DNA from 2 places in the Paenibacillus sp. Y5S-9 genome. Region 2 is predicted to be linked to the other one. Evidence: riboswitches for the same ligand, from Rfam matches in the RefSeq annotation. Region 2 holds a riboswitch; the other holds the start of a gene.
What was found. Region 2 has a riboswitch for ZMP and ZTP ahead of V6669_RS08275 (GNAT family N-acetyltransferase). Riboswitches for the same ligand answer to the same signal wherever they lie in the genome.
Positions count from the first base shown of each region.

Region 1: another riboswitch for ZMP and ZTP. It lies ahead of V6669_RS27610 (TIGR01440 family protein); the one in region 2 lies ahead of V6669_RS08275 (GNAT family N-acetyltransferase).

Region 1 is NZ_CP145887.1:6,269,623-6,279,939, reverse strand. Features, by position in the region: gene spoIIR (stage II sporulation protein R) at 123-782, shown strand; gene V6669_RS27625 (L-threonylcarbamoyladenylate synthase) at 1,137-2,219, shown strand; gene V6669_RS27620 (manganese efflux pump MntP family protein) at 2,425-2,985, shown strand; gene V6669_RS27615 (low molecular weight protein arginine phosphatase) at 3,044-3,616, shown strand; ZMP/ZTP riboswitch at 3,713-3,794, shown strand; gene V6669_RS27610 (TIGR01440 family protein) at 3,936-4,529, shown strand; gene glyA (serine hydroxymethyltransferase) at 4,785-6,032, shown strand; gene upp (uracil phosphoribosyltransferase) at 6,463-7,092, shown strand; gene wecB (UDP-N-acetylglucosamine 2-epimerase (non-hydrolyzing)) at 7,143-8,300, shown strand; gene V6669_RS27590 (AtpZ/AtpI family protein) at 8,487-8,741, shown strand; gene V6669_RS27585 (ATP synthase subunit I) at 8,734-9,111, shown strand; gene atpB (F0F1 ATP synthase subunit A) at 9,157-9,975, shown strand; gene atpE (F0F1 ATP synthase subunit C) at 10,054-10,278, shown strand.
Region 2 is NZ_CP145887.1:1,836,974-1,847,290, reverse strand. Features, by position in the region: gene V6669_RS08300 (sensor histidine kinase) at 1-389, opposite strand, end outside; gene V6669_RS08295 (response regulator transcription factor) at 386-1,075, opposite strand; gene V6669_RS08290 (SDR family NAD(P)-dependent oxidoreductase) at 1,261-2,025, opposite strand; gene V6669_RS08285 (class I SAM-dependent methyltransferase) at 2,075-2,794, opposite strand; gene V6669_RS08280 (VOC family protein) at 3,015-3,398, opposite strand; gene V6669_RS08275 (GNAT family N-acetyltransferase) at 3,574-4,047, opposite strand; ZMP/ZTP riboswitch at 4,388-4,469, opposite strand; gene V6669_RS08270 (GNAT family N-acetyltransferase) at 4,523-5,038, opposite strand; gene V6669_RS08265 (YfiT family bacillithiol transferase) at 5,073-5,597, opposite strand; gene V6669_RS08260 (GNAT family N-acetyltransferase) at 5,646-6,185, opposite strand; gene V6669_RS08255 (hypothetical protein) at 6,194-6,733, opposite strand; gene V6669_RS08250 (hypothetical protein) at 6,755-7,195, opposite strand; gene V6669_RS08245 (sporulation protein) at 7,381-8,154, shown strand; gene V6669_RS08240 (BglG family transcription antiterminator) at 8,314-10,281, opposite strand.

The sequences.
Region 1 (10,317 bases), 2.5 Mb from region 2:
TTAAAGACAAACTCTAGTAGATTTATTGCAAATGCTAGGTTTACTTCCGATTCTCCGGGGCATACTGATAGACATGAGAGAGTTGTAGGCAACGTGATCAGAGAGCCGAGGGGGAGAACGGAATGAACAGACGAATCGTAAAGCAAATTGGACTTATTATTGTATGTCTTATGATGATTATCATGATGTGGGAAGGTCAGAAAACGGATGCAGCTGTGGCGGCCACAGCAATTCCGGAACAATCGATTCGCTTGCGCATTCTAGCAAACTCGGATGCACCGGGAGATCAATTGGTGAAACGCGAGATTCGGGATGCTGTCGTAGCTCAGATGGGTGAGTGGGTAGCCGAACTGGAGAATCCGCAAAGTCTGGATGAAGCGCGCAAGGTTATTCGTGAGCATTTGTCCGAGATTGAGAATAGAGTAGGAGAAGAGTTGGCCAGTCGCGGTTTAAATTATGAGTATCAGGTGGAGCTGGGTTCCGTTCCGTTCCCGACCAAACTATATGGAGGAACTGTGTATCCTGCCGGAGATTATGAAGCGGTTCGGATTACGCTGGGCGAAGGAAAAGGTCAGAATTGGTGGTGTGTGTTGTTCCCGCCGCTGTGCTTCATTGATGCAGGGACTGGGGATGCCCTGGCGAAACCTTCAATGTTATCGGCCGCTTCAGCTGAACCTGGAGATGCAGAGGCATCTGTGCAGGGAGATACACCGGAAGCAAGATTCTTTCTGTGGGATATGGCTGTGAAACTGTGGAGTTGGATAACTGGATTGTTCGCATAACAAGGTACTTATACTATGAATAAGGGCGACTTCGATTCAGGGAGCTGCCCTTTTGATATGAATTAGTGGCGAGGATATAGCGAGACTTATGCGTGGAGTGAAGTGTGAAGGGCATCCGAGGCGGTACAGGTATGTTATAATTACTTATATTGAATATGGATATGAACTAACCTACTTGAAGTTTAGGAATGATGATATATGAGCAGAGAAAATGAACCATTGCAACACACCTCTGAGATGAGGGATGGTAGAGAAGAACGTGATATGAAAGCTAAGGGAGAGCTGGTCACTGAGATGTGGGATGTACGCGTCTTGGTGAGCGCTGAGAACGATCACGGATTGGGTAATATTGAAATGTTGGATGTGAAAAAGGGGAGCGCCGATCAACAGGCGCTCGCCGACTTGCAGGCTGCCGCAGCCTGCATTCGTCTCGGTCAGACGGTGGCCTTTCCGACCGAGACGGTCTATGGCTTGGGTGCCGATGCGCGTAGCACAGCAGCCGTGGAGGCTGTATTTGTCGCCAAAGGCCGACCTTCCGACAATCCACTGATCGTGCATATCGCGCACCGTGACCAGTTGGATACTCTGGTCACGGAAGTGAATGAAACGGCGGAAGCGCTGATGGCGGCCTTCTGGCCGGGACCACTGACGCTGGTGCTGCCGGTTAGGCCGGGGGCGGTGTCCCCGCGTGTGACCGCCGGTTTGGACACGGTGGCCGTGCGCATGCCGGACCATCCGGTGGCCTTGCAGTTGATCGCAGCGGCGGCATGCCCTGTGGCTGCACCAAGCGCCAACCGCTCCGGGCGGCCAAGCCCGACACTCGCGTCTCATGTACGCGAGGATCTGGATGGCCGCATCGGCGGCATCGTGGACGGCGGCCCCACCGGGGTGGGCGTCGAGTCCACGGTGGTGCAGGTCGGTGACGACGGTACCGTCACCATCCTGCGCCCTGGCGGCATTACGGCGGAACAGTTGTCCGCCGTTGCCGCCCATGTCGCCACGGACCCCGCGCTACTCGCGGAGGGGGCCGATGGCGTGGGCAGCCCGGCGCCACGCTCGCCGGGCATGAAGTACACGCACTACGCACCCGCAGGGGCGCTGTGCGTGGTAGAGGGGCCGCTCGCAGCGGTGGCGGCCTGGATCAGCGCCGCCCTCGCAGAGGCGGCGCAGCGCGGAGAGCGCACCGCTGTGCTGGCGTTCGCCGAGCACGCGGAGCAGTACCGCGCCGATGCCGTGTTCTCGCTGGGAGACGCCAGCGAGCTGGAAGAGGCAGCGCGCCGGCTATACGCCGCGCTGCGCAGCTGCGATGAGCAAGGCGCCACATATATTGTGGCTGAAGCCTGCTCACGCGAAGGGCTGGGAGCAGCCGTCATGAATCGGCTGCTCAAGGCTGCGGGGAACCAACTCATACAAGTTGGCAACCAGCAACCCTCTTAACCTCCCCTGATCATATATCAGGAGAGCTACGTACTCTTTTTCAAAACAATCAATAAACCACCATATCCACTTTCACGCCAATCTAGCTTTATGCACCACGGATATCGAGTAGATCCGTCGCCGCCGTTTGCCTTTCATCGGTCATGTTTAGGTCCTTGTCCGCATATCGTGTACAAGAACCTTTACGTGACTTGGGGGTATGGGGATGTGGGATGTGTCTGCCCATGTAGGGCAGTTGGTAACCATTTTGATCATGGCTGTTGCGCTTGGCCTCGATGCCTTCTCACTCGGAATCGGAATTGGCATGAAGGGCATTCGGCTGAGGGATGTATTGCGAATCAGTATTGTAACCGCGCTATTTCATATCATCATGCCGCTCATCGGCATGTATATGGGCAAATACGTCAGCTCCCTGCTCGGTGACATTACAACGTATGCGGCAGGTGGATTACTTGTTTTGCTGGGTGCTCATATGATTCTGAATGCATTCCGTGAAGGCGATACTAAGCTGGTGGACCACCGTTCCCTGCTCGGCGTTGTTTTGTTCTCCCTCAGTGTAAGTGTGGATTCGTTCTCCGTTGGCGTTTCCTTAGGGATGTTTAGCAGTGATCTGATCTTAACCGTACTTGCTTTCGGCTTTTGTGGCGGGGTGATGTCGGTTATGGGTCTGCTATTAGGCCGTCGGGTGAGTCAGAATCTCGGGGATTACGGCGAAGCTATTGGTGGCGCAATCTTGCTTGCGTTTGGACTTTTGTTTATATTTTAGAATAAAACTTGAGATATCATATCATTCGCATCATATGTAAAATGGGGAGGCTAACACAATGAAACATATTTTATTCGTATGTACAGGAAATACGTGCCGCAGCCCCATGGCAGAGGGGCTTTTGCGAAAACTGGCATCGGAGCGTGGCATTCAGGTAGAAGTTCGTTCCGCAGGTGTGGCAGCAACGTCGGGTATGCCGATCTCTCGTCATGCGGAAGCGGTTTTGAGAGATCATAACGTTGAAGGTCCACCTCATTCCACACAACTTAGCTCTAACCTGGTAGGTTGGGCCGATCTGGTTCTAACATTAACACGGAGTCACAAGCAGCATGTCATGCAGGTTTTTCCCGATTCAGTCCACAAAACCTATACATTGAAAGAATATGTGGAGGATGATGAACAGGTATTAAGTGATGTCCAGGAGTTGGACAGCCTGTTTGCAACGCTGGAGATGAAACGTGCCCTTGGGCAAGAGATCCTGGCATCGGAGCGGGAGCGAGCCATTGAGATTAGACAACGAATTCCAAGTTTCGACATCTCTGATCCGTTTGGGGGAAGTCGTGATGATTACAATATAGCTGCAGCTGAGATTCGGACGGCATTGGACCGGCTTTTGGATAAGCTGAGATAATTCTGATCCTGCGAGGCAGGTTATAGAAATAGAACACGTGATGTAAATTAACCGTTGATTTTAGCCGCGGGTTGTTTTATGATGAAGGGGAAAACAGGGATCCGGTGTAACTGGCGACGAAGTGGGCATAACCACGATGGAGCACCGGAACAAACGGCCGGTCGCCTGGGCAAAAGAGCAATTCTGCGTTACCCGCAGACTGCTCTTTTTTTCGTCTTTCATCTGATTATTCGCTATAATAGTACCTGAGATGCCGTGCAAGAATACGAAGGACAACCAAGAGACAGCGGGCATGATTTTATCGGGAGGCGATGATAGGATGACTATAGAGTTAGATTCGGAACAACCCGGATTGCAGGAACAGACCGCGTCTATTCTGCATGAACTGGCGCTTGCTGGACAGCTTGGGCCTGGACAGATCGTTGTGATCGGTACAAGCACAAGTGAAGTCGCAGGCGCTCGGATTGGTACGAGTGGTGCCATTGAAGTGGCACAGCAGCTTCTTGCGGGTATACGCGAGGTGCAGGAGGAATTCGGTTTTGATACGGTATTCCAATGTTGTGAGCATCTGAACCGTGCGCTGGTAATGGAGCGTTCTGTGCTTACTCGTCTTGGATTGACCGAGGTTGGTGCAGTACCCGTGCCCAAGGCCGGAGGTTCAATGGCATCCGCAGCATATCGTTCGCTGACCGATCCATGCCTGGCTGAACATGTGCAGGCCCATGCGGGACTGGACATTGGGGAGACGATGATTGGGATGCATCTCCGGCATGTAGCCGTACCCTATCGTACAGCGCTCCGCTATGTTGGAGATGCACGTGTGACCACAGCGTTGACTCGTCCGAAGTTGATTGGCGGCGAACGCGCGGTGTATCGTATGGAAGAACAACCAGATTCAACATTTTGTGACTAACATATAAAGCGAGACTAATTGGGTTACACTCCTGACTTTGATTGCATCACCATCTTCCGATCGCTGTTATCCCCAGATTTTTAATTCCCTATTTAAAGGGGAAATCCGGTGATAGCCTATGCTTCCGGAGTAGCTTTCTAAAGAAAGCTTTTTGGCGACTACTTTGTTTCTTCAGATTGGTGTTGCACTCGCCGTTTTCGTGTAAACATTAGTTTCACTTTATAAATTCACTTATAAACTGGGAGGAATTTAATCATGGAACAATTGCGCAAGAATGACCCGGCAGTACTGGAAGCGATGAATCTTGAACTGAAACGTCAACAGAACAACATCGAACTGATTGCATCCGAGAACATCGTAAGTGAAGCAGTAATTGAAGCAATGGGATCTGTTCTGACCAACAAGTACGCTGAAGGATATCCAGGTAAACGTTACTATGGCGGTTGTGAGCATGTGGACATCGTTGAAGACATCGCGCGTGATCGTGCAAAAGAATTGTTCGGAGCAGAACACGTGAATGTTCAACCTCACTCCGGTGCACAAGCGAACATGGCAGTATATCTTGCAGCGTTGAAACCTGGTGATACTGTACTCGGTATGAACCTTGCCCATGGTGGACACCTCACACACGGTAGCCCGGTTAACGCATCCGGTTTGCTGTACAATTTCGTAGCATACGGCGTACAGGAAGATACATTCCTGATTGATTATGATGAAGTACGCAAAGCGGCTTTCAAACACCGCCCTCGTCTGATCGTTGCTGGTGCAAGTGCATATCCGCGTACCATTGATTTTGAAAAGCTGGCTTCCATCGCTAATGATGTAGGCGCTTTGTTCATGGTGGACATGGCTCACATCGCAGGACTGGTTGCTGCTGGTTTGCATCCAAACCCGGTTCCACATGCGCATTTCGTAACAACAACAACACACAAAACGCTGCGTGGACCTCGTGGTGGTATGATTCTGTGCCGTAAAGCGTGGGCAGCAGCGATTGATAAAGCCGTATTCCCTGGTTCCCAAGGTGGACCTCTGATGCACGTGATCGCATCCAAAGCGGTAGCATTCGGAGAAGCTTTGCAGCCTTCGTTCAAAACATATGCACAGAACGTTGTGAAAAACGCACAGGTTCTGGCTGAAACACTGATCGCTGAAGGATTGAACATTGTATCTGGTGGTACAGATAACCACTTGATGCTGATCGATACACGCAGTGTGAACATCACAGGTAAGGAAGCTGAGCATGTGCTTGATTCCATCGGTATTACCGTGAACAAAAATGCAATTCCATTCGACCCTACAAGCCCGTTTGTAACGAGCGGTATTCGAATTGGTACACCTGCTGCAACTTCCCGTGGCATGAACGAAGAAGCGATGGTTGCTATTGGTAAGATCATTGCCAAAACGTTGAAAAATCCAAAAGATACAGCGAAGCTGGATGAAGCTCGTGCAGAAGTGACTGCACTGACAGACCAATTCCCGCTTTATACCGACCTTAAATACTAAAAAACTTTGCTCATGCTGTTTGTATTTGAGATGTTCGTTCTTAAAATGGGATACAAAAAAACGAAGCAGACAGAATGAGGCCGTAGAAGCGAAGCGTTCGCATTTATTCCCGAATTTACACCTTTATAAGGAGATTCATAAAATTCGGGAATAACAGCGATCGAAGGAGCATTCTGGTGGCGGAGTGCAATTGTATTTATCATTTTCCTTATCTCAACGACATAACAACATGAGCAAAACAGGACCGGATGGATCATTTTCCGGTCCTGTTTTTTATAGGATTCGGTAATCTGTAATGATTGGGTGCCCTTTGATGGTGTAATTCGTTGTTGGTGATGATATAATATACAGGATTTATCGAGCCCATGAATGGTGGCTAGGTATATTTGGAAATGCTTAACATGAAGAACTTACCGGAGGGACAAATTAGATGGGAAAATTAGTAATATGTGATCACCCTTTGATTCAACACAAACTGACGTTTATACGCGACATGCGTACGAATACGAAAGATTTTCGTGAATTGGTGGATGAAGTAGCAACGTTGATGGCTTATGAGATTACAAGAGATGTTGAACTGGAAACGATTGATGTACAGACACCTGTAGCTGCAACACAAGGTAAAGTCATCTCTGGACGTATGCTCGGACTGGTGCCGATTCTGCGTGCAGGACTCGGAATGTTGGATGGCGTTGTGAAATTGTTGCCAGCGGCAAAAGTTGGACATGTTGGTCTGTTCCGTGACCCGGAAACACTGCAACCGGTAGAATACTACACCAAACTGCCTACAGACGTAACAGAGCGTCAATTGATTGTAATTGATCCGATGCTGGCAACGGGTGGTTCGGCAATTGCAGCTATTGACGTGCTCAAAAAACGTGGCTGTACCCAAATCAAAATGATGAACCTGGTTGCAGCACCGGAAGGCGTAAAAGCTGTGCAAGATGCACATCCCGATGTGGACATCTATGTAGCAGCATTGGACGACCGTCTGGATGATCATGGTTACATCGTTCCAGGACTTGGAGATGCAGGAGACCGTCTATACGGCACTAAATAAGCATATCGCATGCTTGTAATCGGAACTTATAGAAAAGGGGCTTTGCTCGAATGTCCAACAAAATTAAAGTCATGACGATCTTCGGGGTGCGTCCGGAAGCCATTAAGATGGCTCCGCTTATTTTGGAATTGCAAAAACACCCTGAGTCTATTGAATCTATTGTTTGCGTAACTGCGCAGCATCGCCAGATGTTGGATCAGGTACTTGAAGTTTTCGACATTCATCCCGATTATGATCTGGATGTGATGAAGGACCGTCAGACATTGAATGAAATCACAATTCGTGTGCTTGGCGGTCTGGAGCCGGTGTTAGCTGAAGCTAAGCCGGATATTGTGCTGGTTCACGGAGATACATTAACTACCTTTGTAGCGAGCTACGCAGCATTCTTGCAACAGATTCAGGTAGGGCATGTGGAAGCGGGGCTGCGGACGTGGAACAAGCTGTCTCCATATCCGGAAGAGATGAATCGTCAGCTGACGGGAGTACTGGCTGATCTACACTTTGCGCCTACGGATTGGTCTTCTTCCAATCTTGCCAAAGAAAATAAATCGGAGTCTAGTACGTACGTCACAGGCAACACGGTAACAGATGTGTTTCAATATACAGTACGGGAGGACTACACACACCCGGTACTTGATTGGGCCCAAGGCAAACGCCTTGTGCTGATGACAGCTCATCGCCGTGAATCTCAAGGCGAGCCTCACCGCAACATTTTCCAGGCCGTCAAACGGATTGCCGACGAATTCGAAGATATTGCCATCGTGTACCCGGTGCATCCAAGTCCTGCTGTGAAGGAGCCGGCTCACGCGATTTTGGGGAATCATCCCCGTATTCAATTAATTGATCCACTAGACGTGGTGGATTTGCATAACTTTTACCCGCACACTCACTTGATTTTGACCGATTCAGGCGGTTTGCAGGAAGAAGCACCTTCGTTTGGTGTGCCTGTGCTCGTATTGCGCGATACAACAGAACGCCCGGAAGGTATTGAAGCCGGAACGCTGGAACTGGTAGGTACCGAAGAGGAACGTGTGTATGAACGGACCAAAGCTCTGCTTACAGACAAAACCCTGTATGCAAGCATGAGTCAGGCTGCCAATCCATACGGTGATGGACATGCTTCGGAAAGAATTGTCAATGCGATTCTGCACCATTTTGGTGTAAATAGTGAGCGTCCGGAATCATTTCACAGAAAATTCAAAAAATAATACAATTTTTCTGACGGATTTATAAAGGGCATAGCATACAGTTAAACTGTACGGTTTACGCGGGTTTATGGGCTTTGAGGGTCTGTATTCCCGTCGTTTTCCCCTTTAAAACGCTAAAATCATTCAATTGACAAAGGCTCTCATCATTCAGTAAAATTAACTGGGATTGCAAGGGTGGCGTGGAAAATGGCCGATTCGAACAAACCAAATTCATCCCGTAACCATGACGATAATGTATGGAAAGCGATGGGACTCGTGACAGCTTTTGGGATCGAGATTGCCATTCTCGCTGTTGCCGGATATTACGCTGGCTCCTGGTTGGACAAGACCATCGGAGGTAACGGAATATGGATCGCCGTAAGCGTTCTCTTTTTTCTTGCGGCAGGCGGTGTAAGCATCTACTTTATCGCGAAAAAATTCATGGGGGAAAGTGATGAGTGAACTAACCAGATACCGCAGATCGATGACTGTTTTCATCATGTACTTTCTTATGATTTGTTTTCTCGCAGCGGCCTTTATGCCACGTGTGGAGACAATTGCTTTGGGACTGGCCCTGGGTACAGGAATTAGTTGGATCAATGCATTTTACTTGGGCTACAAAGTAAGGAAAATGTCTGATGATGCGGCAGAAGGTAACTTGAAGCGTGTGAACCTGGGATTTTTGACAAGAGCGGCACTCGCTGTGCTCGGTATATTCATATCGATGCGCTTTCCGCAGTACTTCAATACATATGCGGTTGCAGGCGGTCTCGTCATTGCACAATTTTCCTTACTGATTATAGGGATTGTCCATTCCCGCAGAGCAGAATGATGTTAAGGGTTGCAGCTTTCAAGTCGAGAAAGGGGTGAGAAAAATATGCATGAAGCTCCAATTATTATGCTTGGCGGATTTCGACTGGATCTATCGGTTCTGTTGATGCTGGTAGTTACAGGTGCAATTGTTTTTATTTTTGCTGTACTGGCAACACGGAGATTATCCGTTGAAAATCCCGGCAAGCTGCAAAATTTTATGGAGTGGGCAGTAGAATTCGTCCGCAATCTGATTTCCAGCACAATGGATATGAAGAAAGGTAAACATTTTATCTCTCTCGCTCTTTCCATGATTATGTTCATTTTTGTAGGGAATATGCTCGGCCTTCCGCTCGTGGCTGTATCTGAAGTAACAGATGTTAGTCAGGCACAGGTATTCGGTAAGCCGATTGTTACAGCGGTGGAGGCGTTTGAAGAAGCGCATGCCAAGGATCCTGAAGCACACCCACACGTTGAACTGGCCTGGTGGAAATCACCAACAGCCGACTTGTCTGTAACGATGGGACTCGCTCTCGTAGCGTTCCTTGTATCTCATGGACTAGGATTGTTCCGCAACACAAAAGGGTATCTCCAGCATTACCTTAAGCCATTCGCCTTGTTCTTGCCAATCAACTTGATTGAGACGGCATCCAAGCTGTTGACACACGGTATGCGTCTATTCGCGAATATCTTCGCGGGTGAGGTACTGATCGCAACGATCCTGAAACTGACCACATTCAAAGTGTTTGGTGCTATTGCAGCGATTCCGCTACTAATGGTGTGGCAAGGCTTCAGTATCTTTATCGGCGCGATCCAGGCATTTGTGTTTGTTATCTTGATGATGGTGTACATTTCACAGAGCATCGAGACGCACGACGAGCATTAAGTTTCAAGCCCTACGAAGATTTCTTCACCAGGCTGAACAATAAAAAATTCGATTTATCATTTTAAGGAGGATATACAAATGGGAGCAATGGCATTAATCGCAGCAGCAATTGTTGCAGGACTGGGCGCGTTTGGCGCAGGTATTGGTAACGGTATGGTAATCAGCAAAACGGTGGAAGGTATTGCCCGTCAACCGGAAGCAAAATCCACTCTTCAAACAACAATGTTTATCGGTGTAGGTTTGATCGAGGTATTGCCGATCATCGGTGTGGTACTCGCGTTCATGTTCTACGGTATGGCTTAATTAAATTTTAAAGGTTTGGCGGGGAAGGCCATAGCCATC
Region 2 (10,317 bases):
AGTGGGGTCTTCACCTCATGAATCCAGGACAACATCTCGTCCTTCTCCTGTTCCAGAGCGATAAAATGATGTGAAGACTCCTTACGATACCGCTGTGTCTGGGAACTGACGGCCTCATGTACAATCTGCTCATATGGACTTTCGGCGATGTCGAGTTCTCCCAGATCATAGGTATGATCCCAGGTGCTCAATTTTTTATAGAAACGGGTTTCTTTCAGGTATCTCGCCCAGATAAAAACAAGACATACCACCACATTCAGTCCTACGATATACGCCACAGATTGGAATGGAATGGACGAGTCCAGGTAGGCCACCAATAAAATAATAAGTTGCATGCTTACCAGTAGCCATAACCAACTAGCCCTTTCTCGTATGTACTTTCCGATCATGCTTCTGCCTCTTCCGTTGCCATGTACCCCTGACCTACTTTGGTTTCAATGTAACGCTCCAAGCCGATGGGTTCAAGCTTCTTCCGTAACCGATTAACGTTAACCGTCAGCGTATTGTCACTCACGAAATGCTCATGATCCCACAAGCTCCGTATGAGGTCCTCACGGGTAACAATCTGATTTTTGTGCTCCACCAGCACTTTAAGGATAAACATCTCATTTTTCGTTAACAGGACAGATTCATCCCCGCAGGTCAGTGTATTTTTCACATACTCAATAGTGGCACCGCGCCAGGTTCGAAGTTCAATATGCTCTGTATTATAGTTATACACCCTCCGCAAAGTCGCTTGGATCTTGGCAATCAATACATCGAAATGAAAAGGCTTCTGGATAAAATCGTCTGCCCCCAAATGCATGGACATAACCATGTCCGCAGGATGATCCCGTGAGGACAAAAAGATTATCGGCACATTGGAGTGCGAACGGATTATCCGACACCAATGGAACCCGTCATATTGGGGTAACTGAATATCAATAATGACCAGTTGCGGCTGAATTACACTGTACTCCTGCAATACCTTGCCAAAGTCCTGCACACCATACACGTCATACGACCATTGGGACAAACGTTCCTTGATTTCACTGAATAACGATTCGTCGTCTTCAATGAGCATAATTTTAAACAAGAGACTTCACCACGTTTCTGATCTTCTAAGGTTGAAAAAGGTAATTAGACTCCGTTGTTGCAGGATCACCTTTACCGTTACGAATCGTTCTTCCGATCGTTGATTCCAGTGTACAGGGAAGTTGGGCTTATATCAAAAGGTATCCATGCTTTGTGAAGAAAACGATCCGAAATACATATATCATATTAGCTCTCCATGGTGTGTATAACATGGCTTGCATCACTGTTTTCGTCCATCCGCTCGATCAACTGCATCGCTACGTCTCGTGGCGATCTTAATTGTCCTGCTTCATATACTTGATTGAACATACCTGCAAGGGCGAATTCCTCTGCACTTTTGCCTCGTGCAACAGCCTGCAATTCCGTATCGACCATCCCCGGATCAAAAGCAATAATCTCAACAGGGTTCTGTTGGCCCGTTTGTTCCAAAGATACGCATTGGGTGAACATGTTCATGCCTGCCTTGGATGTACAGTACACTGCCATTGAAGGCGCGGGATAACTGCCCGAACCCGATGAGAGATTAACAATTTTACGTCTGGCGGACAGGTGATTTGTTTGTTGAATAAAAGATGAACTCAATATCATTGGCGCTGCGAGGCTGATGTTGAGACTTTGACTTATCTCTGCCGCACTGCACTGATTGATAGGTTTTAGAGGCTCCAGCATCGCTGCATTATTAATGAGTCCAATGAATTCAGCTTCCTGAGACGGAATTTCGTCCAATACACGTGTAACCAAATCATCAAGCCCCGTCAGATCGGATAAATCGTACTGAACATGGCGGTAACGCCCCCTCCATTCCTCGCCTGATTCCAACAGATCCGAACTCCCTCGTGAAATACCGTAAACGTAATCCCCCTTAGCCAATAATAACTCTGCAAGTTGTAAACCGATCCCTTTGGATGTGCCTGTAATGATAAAGTGTCTTCTTCCTGTTTCTGTTCCCATTTCGATAACACTCCTCCTCTATTTTCAATGCATGTTAATTCCACTATTCTTACGAGTTTTTCTTTCTCCACAACGTGGCCCACAGAAAAGGTACACCAAAACATGGTTCATGCTGCTCCATCGCCTTCATTGCACGGAACTCCAAACATTCAAAGCCATCTTCCAGCATGTAGCGAAGCTTCTCCTCCGTGAACGCAAGACCACCTCGCATCGACTTCTCTTGATACACCTGCCAATCATTCATAACGATCTCAGGTCCACCAATATCTCCAAAACCAGGAGCAAAACAAGTCATTCCAAAGTATCCTCCAGGCCGGAGTGCATTGTGGATCATCTCTATGTAGGGGATACGCTGATGTGGTAACAGATGATGCAGACAACCCGAGTCGTAGACAAGATCATATTCTTGCTCTGGGGTCAGTTCGAACACGGAGCGACATTCAAAATGCACGTCCAGTTGCTCCTCTGCCGCCCTCTCCTTAGCCCAGGCAATCGCTGTCTCCGAAAGATCATAAGCATCTACCTGATAGCCTTGGTGGGTTAAATACAACGCATTTCTGCCCGGGCCACAACCCAGTTCCAATGCCTTGCCACCTGTCAGCAGACCTGCATTCACATGCGTTACCAGATTCTCATCCGGTTTGTTTGGGAAAAAGGGGATTGGTCTGTTCCGATCCTCATAGAATGGCTCCCAAAATTGCTTGGCAGATCTGAAGTCCGCATCGAGCATATCATACAGATCCTGTACACTTTTAATCGTCTTTTCCACAACCACATTCCTCCTTCAATGCTCCATCCAAACCTTCATTTCTGACTATTCATTCCTCATCATTTTCAATAAATCAGCCACACTCTATTATAACATTTTTACCCAGTAGTTCTCTATTTTTCTTGTGTTTTCTACTTAAAAAACAGAAGCTTTTTCCCAACAAAAAAACGACCGACATGAATGTCGATCGCTTACAATCGTTGGGGTTTTGTGTTGTAACTTACTTCGCCCGTTCCAAGACTGCAAAGTAATTCCCTTCATTATCAGCAAAGTTGAAGACACGCCCGGTGGGCATCTCAACAATCTCTCCAACCGTTACATGTTTACCAGACAAGTCGGCATATAACTGATCCAGGTTTTCGGTGAAGAACATTAACGAAGGTGTGCCCAGATTTACACCCGCCGACATCCGCTCCACAAACTCCTTGTCATGAAGAATAATGCTTGTCTGCGAATTTGGGGTAGGCGCAATCTCAATCCATCTCATACCCTCGTCAAGGTTTACTTCATCCACAATGTGGAATCCTGCAACTTCCGTCCAAAATGCCAGTGATTCATCCTGATTGTTGACATACAACATAACCTGTCCGACTTTGCTAAACATGGATCAATCACTCCTCTGATCATCTAATCTCTTAACATCCTGCTTATCATTCCTCAAATTCCAATAGAGTATAACATGCGGGACAGCTTTTTTATCATCTTTCTTTGCAAGTACATGCAACTTAAACTGAAGTACACTTTTATGCTTCCACTACAATTAGTTTTTTGAAGTCCCCTTATAAGGTTTTAACAAGTGAAAGTCTATGAAACCCCGAGGTATAATAATTCATATCGATACTTTCCTTTTGAAAATTCATTCGTTCATAAAATACAAGCGCTGCTTCATTTTCTTTATGATCAAGTGTGTAAAGCATGACATCACTACATCCAAATTCAGCTATTTTTAAACATATTTTTGTAATCAGTGTACGTGCTACTCCCTGTCGAAGGTGTGATTTGCTTGTAACAACGCCAACGATTTCATACCGGTTAACAGTAGGCTGAAAGATATAACCAGCATGACCTATGACAACATCTGCTTCGTCAACCATGACATAATAAGCACTGATACGTTCATCCGTCATTTTTAAAAACGAATCCCAGCGCGCAGGATACTGATCGCGTATAAACGAAGGAAATTGAAATTCATGATCCGTCATCATTTTCAGCACGGCTGGCTGATCAATCGCTTGAAAAAGGCGAATAGTCATCTTTTTATCCCCTACCTCTTAGTGTACATGTAGACATCTTTTAAGTTACCAGCTTCATAATATGGATACTCTAGTTTTTGCTGAACTTGAAGGACGATCTCCGTAGACGTTAACATTTCGACCAAGTATAGACCCAGGTCAATGGAAGCCGTAACCCCCGCGCCAGTTACTGTATTACTATCACGCACTACACGCGCTGAAATTACTTCTGCACAATAAGGAGTCAATAAATCATAAGCAGATGAGTTGGTAGTAGCCTTTTTCCATTCAGGAAACCTGCTGCCGCCACCTGTCCTTTCATTCCCTGAATAATAAATAAAGTGTTTGATCAAAAGATCAAACACTTTGCCCAGGCGTACGGCATATAATATATGTGCTTCCTCGTGGTTCACTCCACGTTTACGCCAGTCACACATAACAGATATTTAACAACTAGTATACATGACATCTTTTCATCATTGTATATATTATGAAATTAATGCGTGGCTTTTAACTTCTTCGTAAGATAAAGTACAACATCGTCGTCCATAATTGTTTCTTCACCCGGCTGAATGTAATGATCATGCTTGTGTACACCGTGACCGTCTGGTATGTACCCGCGATGGGCATATAGAACTTGCGCTTTGCCATAATCAGAAAATACGCCTACACCAATGCCTGCTACATCCGTTCGTTCCAGAATAACTTCCTCTGCTCGGTCCATCAACCGTGAACCAATACCTTGGCGCTGGAACTTCATCAGCACATTAAAATCGTTAATTTCGGGAATGCCTTGTTCCCTGAAAGACGGGTAGCTGGAATACCACAATACATTCACGTATCCGGCAAATTCTCCATTTAACTCGGCTACCAAGGTTACGCGCTCCCCATTCTGTTGTTCAGCCAAGTAACGAAGATACTGCTCAGCGAATCTCCCCCAACCCTGCTCCTGAAACGCCTTTGATATAATTACAGGATCGCTCTCATTTAATAGTCTGATATGTACACTCAATGATGAATCCTCCTTAAAAAGATATTTCTTCTTGCTATATTCCCAGTCTATCCCGAAGCGATGTGATGTGAGCAACATGGTGTTTGCCATGCCAAGCATACATGCCCAGATTATAATCCAGTCTTGTCGTTTCTTCCGATGAGGGATGATAAAATTGTTTGGCATAATCTGCATCTGTCAACGCGTTTAACAGAAACACCCAACGACGATGGAGCGCATCCAGAATCTGAAGCGAGAATTCAACATCCAGGTCTCTTGAATCACTCAATTCAGCCCAGCGCTCTTCATAATAAGGCCGAATCGTTGGTGTATCCTCTGTCAGTGCCAACTTGAAACGAATCATACTGTTCATATGGCTGTCTTCCATGTGGTGAATGACCTGTTTGAGCATCCATCCACCTTCTCGATACGGCAGACTTAATTGCTCTTCACTTAGTCCCTTTACCGCTTCACGTGCGCGTTCAGGCAACTCAGCAATGTCCTGAATCCACTTCTCCCGCTGTGCCAAAGTAACTTCACCCGTGTGTACAAAAGGTCCTATCGGAAATCTTTCATTCATCCATTATTCCTCCTTGTTTCTATGATTCAAAATAACTTTTAACATTATCTAAGGAGCATATTCCATAAGCCAACAGTCTCTCATCTGTCCTTCATGCTGCTCATGTTTCTCCAACAGTTTAATCTTTTGGAAACCACATTTCTCGTAACAGGATATCGCTCGCAAGTTCCAGGATTGAGGGTCCATCACCACTTTACGGGCTTGTTTTTCATTAATCAGATAAGCCAGCATGGATTGCATCAACTGTGTACCCATGCCTTTATTCCAGTAGTCTACCTCACCAATAAACTGATCTGTTCCATAGATGATCTCATCCGTGTCTCCATAACCATACTCCGTTCGCTCTTCTTCCTCAAGCTCATAGAACTGAATGTATCCAATCGGATGTCCTCCATACTCAACGATACAACGAGTAGCATCATCTTTCTGATTGTAAAAATGTTCTTTCACTTGCTCCAAATCATGCGGCCGATCACGCCCTTCATAGTACTGAAGAACTTCCGGGTCTGACAGCCACTTCACCAGATGTCGTTCATCTTCTGTTTCCAAGAAACGTACGGTGATTTCATTCGATTCATATACATTCATCATTCTGATTACTCCTTATTGATCTCCAGATTCTCACCCGTAACCCAACTCAGATCCTTCCCTAACAAATGCTCGTTGTGAACATAATACACCATGGGATTCTCAAGCGGCTGAGTCGTTCCACCCAAAGATCTAAGCGTTAACCGCAACTTGTAACTCCCTATCTCATCAGGTATCGCAAATCCCATCAGAGTATCAGCTGATTTCATGGTTTTCCCCTGCGCCTTCAGATACTTTTCCAGAATGACTTGATCCAAATAGGAGCTGCCAACAGACGAAGGCATGTACCACGCATCATCTTGTTCCTCAGTGAATGTGACCCCTTCCCATCCCGGGACAACGGGATACACCATATGTTGATCCTTGTCTTCTCTTTTTCGCGTTATCTCTAACTCTATCTCAACTGCATCCGTATCAATCTGCCTGATTGTGCCTGCCATCACAACATCCTGTGCACTCACACTTGGAATTACATAGCTGTATATGAGCAGAGTCACCAAGAGAATTATCGCTATTCCCGTAAGCCAAAATATTGTACTTTTACGCATTGGTCTGATCCTCCCGTCTGGTTAATCATACTTCCGGAGCAGCTCCTTCTCTGTTAAAGATTGCGTTAACCTATCCAACTCGGGTGAAGCCGTCCAATCACTGGAGGTATTCAATCCATGTTTGATGGTATGGATCGCGCTATGTGCAGACATGTATATATTATGGTGGATTCCAGGTTGGACAATGATGTGCTCTCCTGCACGCATCACTCGAATCGAAAACATCTGATCGTCTCCATAACTGGCATACGCAATCCATCCGGTTTGCACCACATAAAACTCCGTTAGATTGATATGTACATGACTGTTTTGCCAAGCTCCCTGGGATGAAGCAACGGTTCTGCAATAATAACTGCCATCTTCTGCGATCATTTTATATTTCTGTTCCCCGTTCGCCATCTGCTCGAAGCTGGTTTTGACACCAGTCTCACCATATTTCTGTTCTGAAAATTCTGTGTTCAATCGCCTTCATCTCCTGACAAAAAATCCCTTTATTCTAACATTCGACATCGGCTAGGCGAATCTCCTGTTTGGGTATGCGATATATCTTTGCTAAAATTTGAAACGCTTCTCTTCCGGCTTCCGTATTAAGGTCGAAGTCGTATGTATCCCCTATAATAAAACCATCTGATCTGGAGGTTGAGCGCATGTCATTTTTTAAGAAAATGTTAGCCAGTGTAGGTGTTGGAGCAGCCAAAGTAAATACGGAATTGCATACACCAGAGGTCACACCTGGAGGAATCATCTCGGGAGTTGTGTACATTGAAGGTGGGGATGTGGAACAGAATGTAGATCGAATCTATCTTTCAATCAAAACCCATTACATACGGGAGCGCGATGATCGCAAAGTAAAAGAAACAGCTGTTATAGCCAAATATTTGCTCACCGAAGGATTTACCTTACAGCCTGGTGCCAAATTGGAGAAAGACTTCTCATTTGACCTCCCAGAAAATCTGCCGATTACACTGCATCGTGCAGAAGTATGGGTAGAAACAGGCCTCGATATCTCAAGCGCCGTGGACCCCTCAGATCGGGACAGACTGCATGTTGTTCCTAGCAAAGACATGAATACCGTGCTCGATGCAATTGATATCCTTGGTTTCAAACTGCGTGAAGTAACCAATGACTACGCACCAAAGCTGGGCGGCAATCTGCCATTTGTACAGGAATTTGAATTTGTACCAACAAACAAGTTCCGTGGGCATCTGGATGAGTTGGAAGTGCTGTTCTATCCGATGGGCGATTCGCTTGAGCTGCTATTACAGATCGATCGCCGCGCTCGTGGGCTCAGTGGAATATTCTCGGAAGCGATGGGCACGGATGAAAGTTTTGTGCGCCTGCATCTGTATGAAAGACATCTGGCGCGGGGTGCGCATTCTGTCGCTCAAGGACTGGAAGAAGTCATTTCCAAACATATCTAATCTATAGTTTGTGTAAACGAATAAAAACCGTCCTCTATCAGACAAATCTGATGAAGGACGGTTTTTCCCTTTTTAATATGAGCAATCAAAAAATCTGGGGATAATAGCGATCGGAAGGTTATTCTGTCATCGGAGTGTCAGTAGAATTATCCATATATATTAATACACATCGGTACTTTTCAGACTCAACGTTTCGCATACAAGTTGGGCAAACGCATCGAAGCTGCCGCAGGATCGCAGGCTTTCCAGCTGTTCCTCCTGCCGGATCAATTCTACAAACAGATCATAGATCCCCATTGCCTGTTCGTAATCCTCTTTGCAGATAGATAACATAAATACAGCATGTACTTCATTCTCCTCATCCCACGGAATCGGCTTCTCGAGCAGACATACGGATACGGTCGTACGGGTTGAACTCAGCTCCATGGGATGCGGAATCGCCATGCCTCTTCCAAGCGCGGTTGAAGCCATCTTTTCCCGTTCCTGCACAGCGGGCCAGAATTGCTCGGTTACAATTCCCTTCTCCAACAGCGCCCCGCTCATCTCAGCCATAAGTGTCATTTTGTCAGGCTGATCCGACCGAAACATGAACAACGCTGGATCAAAGTAACGCAGCAGCGTCATTTCCTCCTGCTCATCACTAGTTCGCACCAGATGAGTAATCGTTGCCATATCACGTTCCGATGGAATCGCAGCAATGACAGCCGAAGGTTTGCCTTTGGACTCCCGTAACCGAATCGTGGAAATGACCAAGTCTTCGGGCACACTCCCCATCTCCTCGTACTCCCGTAGCGAAACTACACGTGAGACCTCTAGCTCGGCAAATAACGAACGCAATCTGGATTCAAGAATACGGGCTGTGCCGTATCCTGACCCACAGACCAGCAATACGGATTTCCGTTTGCGATGAGGAATCTGGTATTTACGCTCCAATGCTGCCCCAATGTGGAGAGCCAGGTAACCAATCTCGCTGTCATTGATTTCATGAGGTACGTATGTCTGTAGCTGTTTCACTGCACTGATCGTAATCTCATAGGCCAGCGGATAATATTTACGTATATGTCCCAGCAGTGGATTCCGCATGTTCATGCCATGTTCCAGGCGAGTAATCATGGGTTTCAGATGGGCATACAGATCATTTGGCAAGCGTTCATCATCACGCAGATCATAGGTGTACCGATCATAGATATGACCCAGCATCTGCTGTACAGCAACATATAATGGGTCACTTTGTAGTCCATTCCAATCGGTAGCGGTCATTTTTTTGCTAACAATATGCAGCAACAGATAATCTCGCTCTCCGACTGGACAGTGAATGGAATATAACAACTCCAGATCCTGAATAATCTGCTGCGCAAGTTGCTGATCCTGCAGATTCGCCTCCACTTTCTCGAATCGCTCCAGTTCATGCCCCTGTTTAATGCGCAACACCATAACAGCAAGATGCGTAATCAGATCTTTCAGCGCCACATCTGCAATACGAACATCCTGTTTGCCTACATGGCGAATGACGATTTCGCGGATGTGTGCGGGTTCGATTGGGTACAACAAACGTTCCTGTGCAGCAGTCATGCCTTCCGGCCCCAGTTCTTCATCTCGCGCATCAGCGTATTCGGCAAGGCAATAACGGAACCTTTGCTCGTCTCCGACAACCTTTACCCCATGTCCTGGCTTGATCTGAAGCTGAAGCTGGTAGTTCTCCAAAATCTGACGAATGATTTTCAGATCATTGTTCATCGTTGCACGGCTTATATACAGCTGATCAGCGAGGTCTTCCATCTTGATATGACCCGGTTCACCAAGCAGCTTGAACAATTCATAACGGATACGCTCATCAGGGGATCCAGGTACTGGCGCACCTTTTTGCCGATCATCCTTCCGTTCCTCCAACAGCTCATTATATCGCTTCGCATCATGCACACAAATGGAATAACCTCGCCCACGCTTGGATTCCAGGTTCCCACCATGCCCCGCAAGGATATGATCCAGCTTTTTCAGATCATCCCGAATGGTACGCACCGTAACCTCTAGTCTGTCTGCAAGTGCTTGGCTCGTCCAAGCCTGTTCCTGTCCTTCACCATGAATGAGTTGGAACAGCTTTTTCAACCGTTTTGTTGGAAAAATCATACCGATATCCGACCTCCCTTCTGATCAGGATTGTGT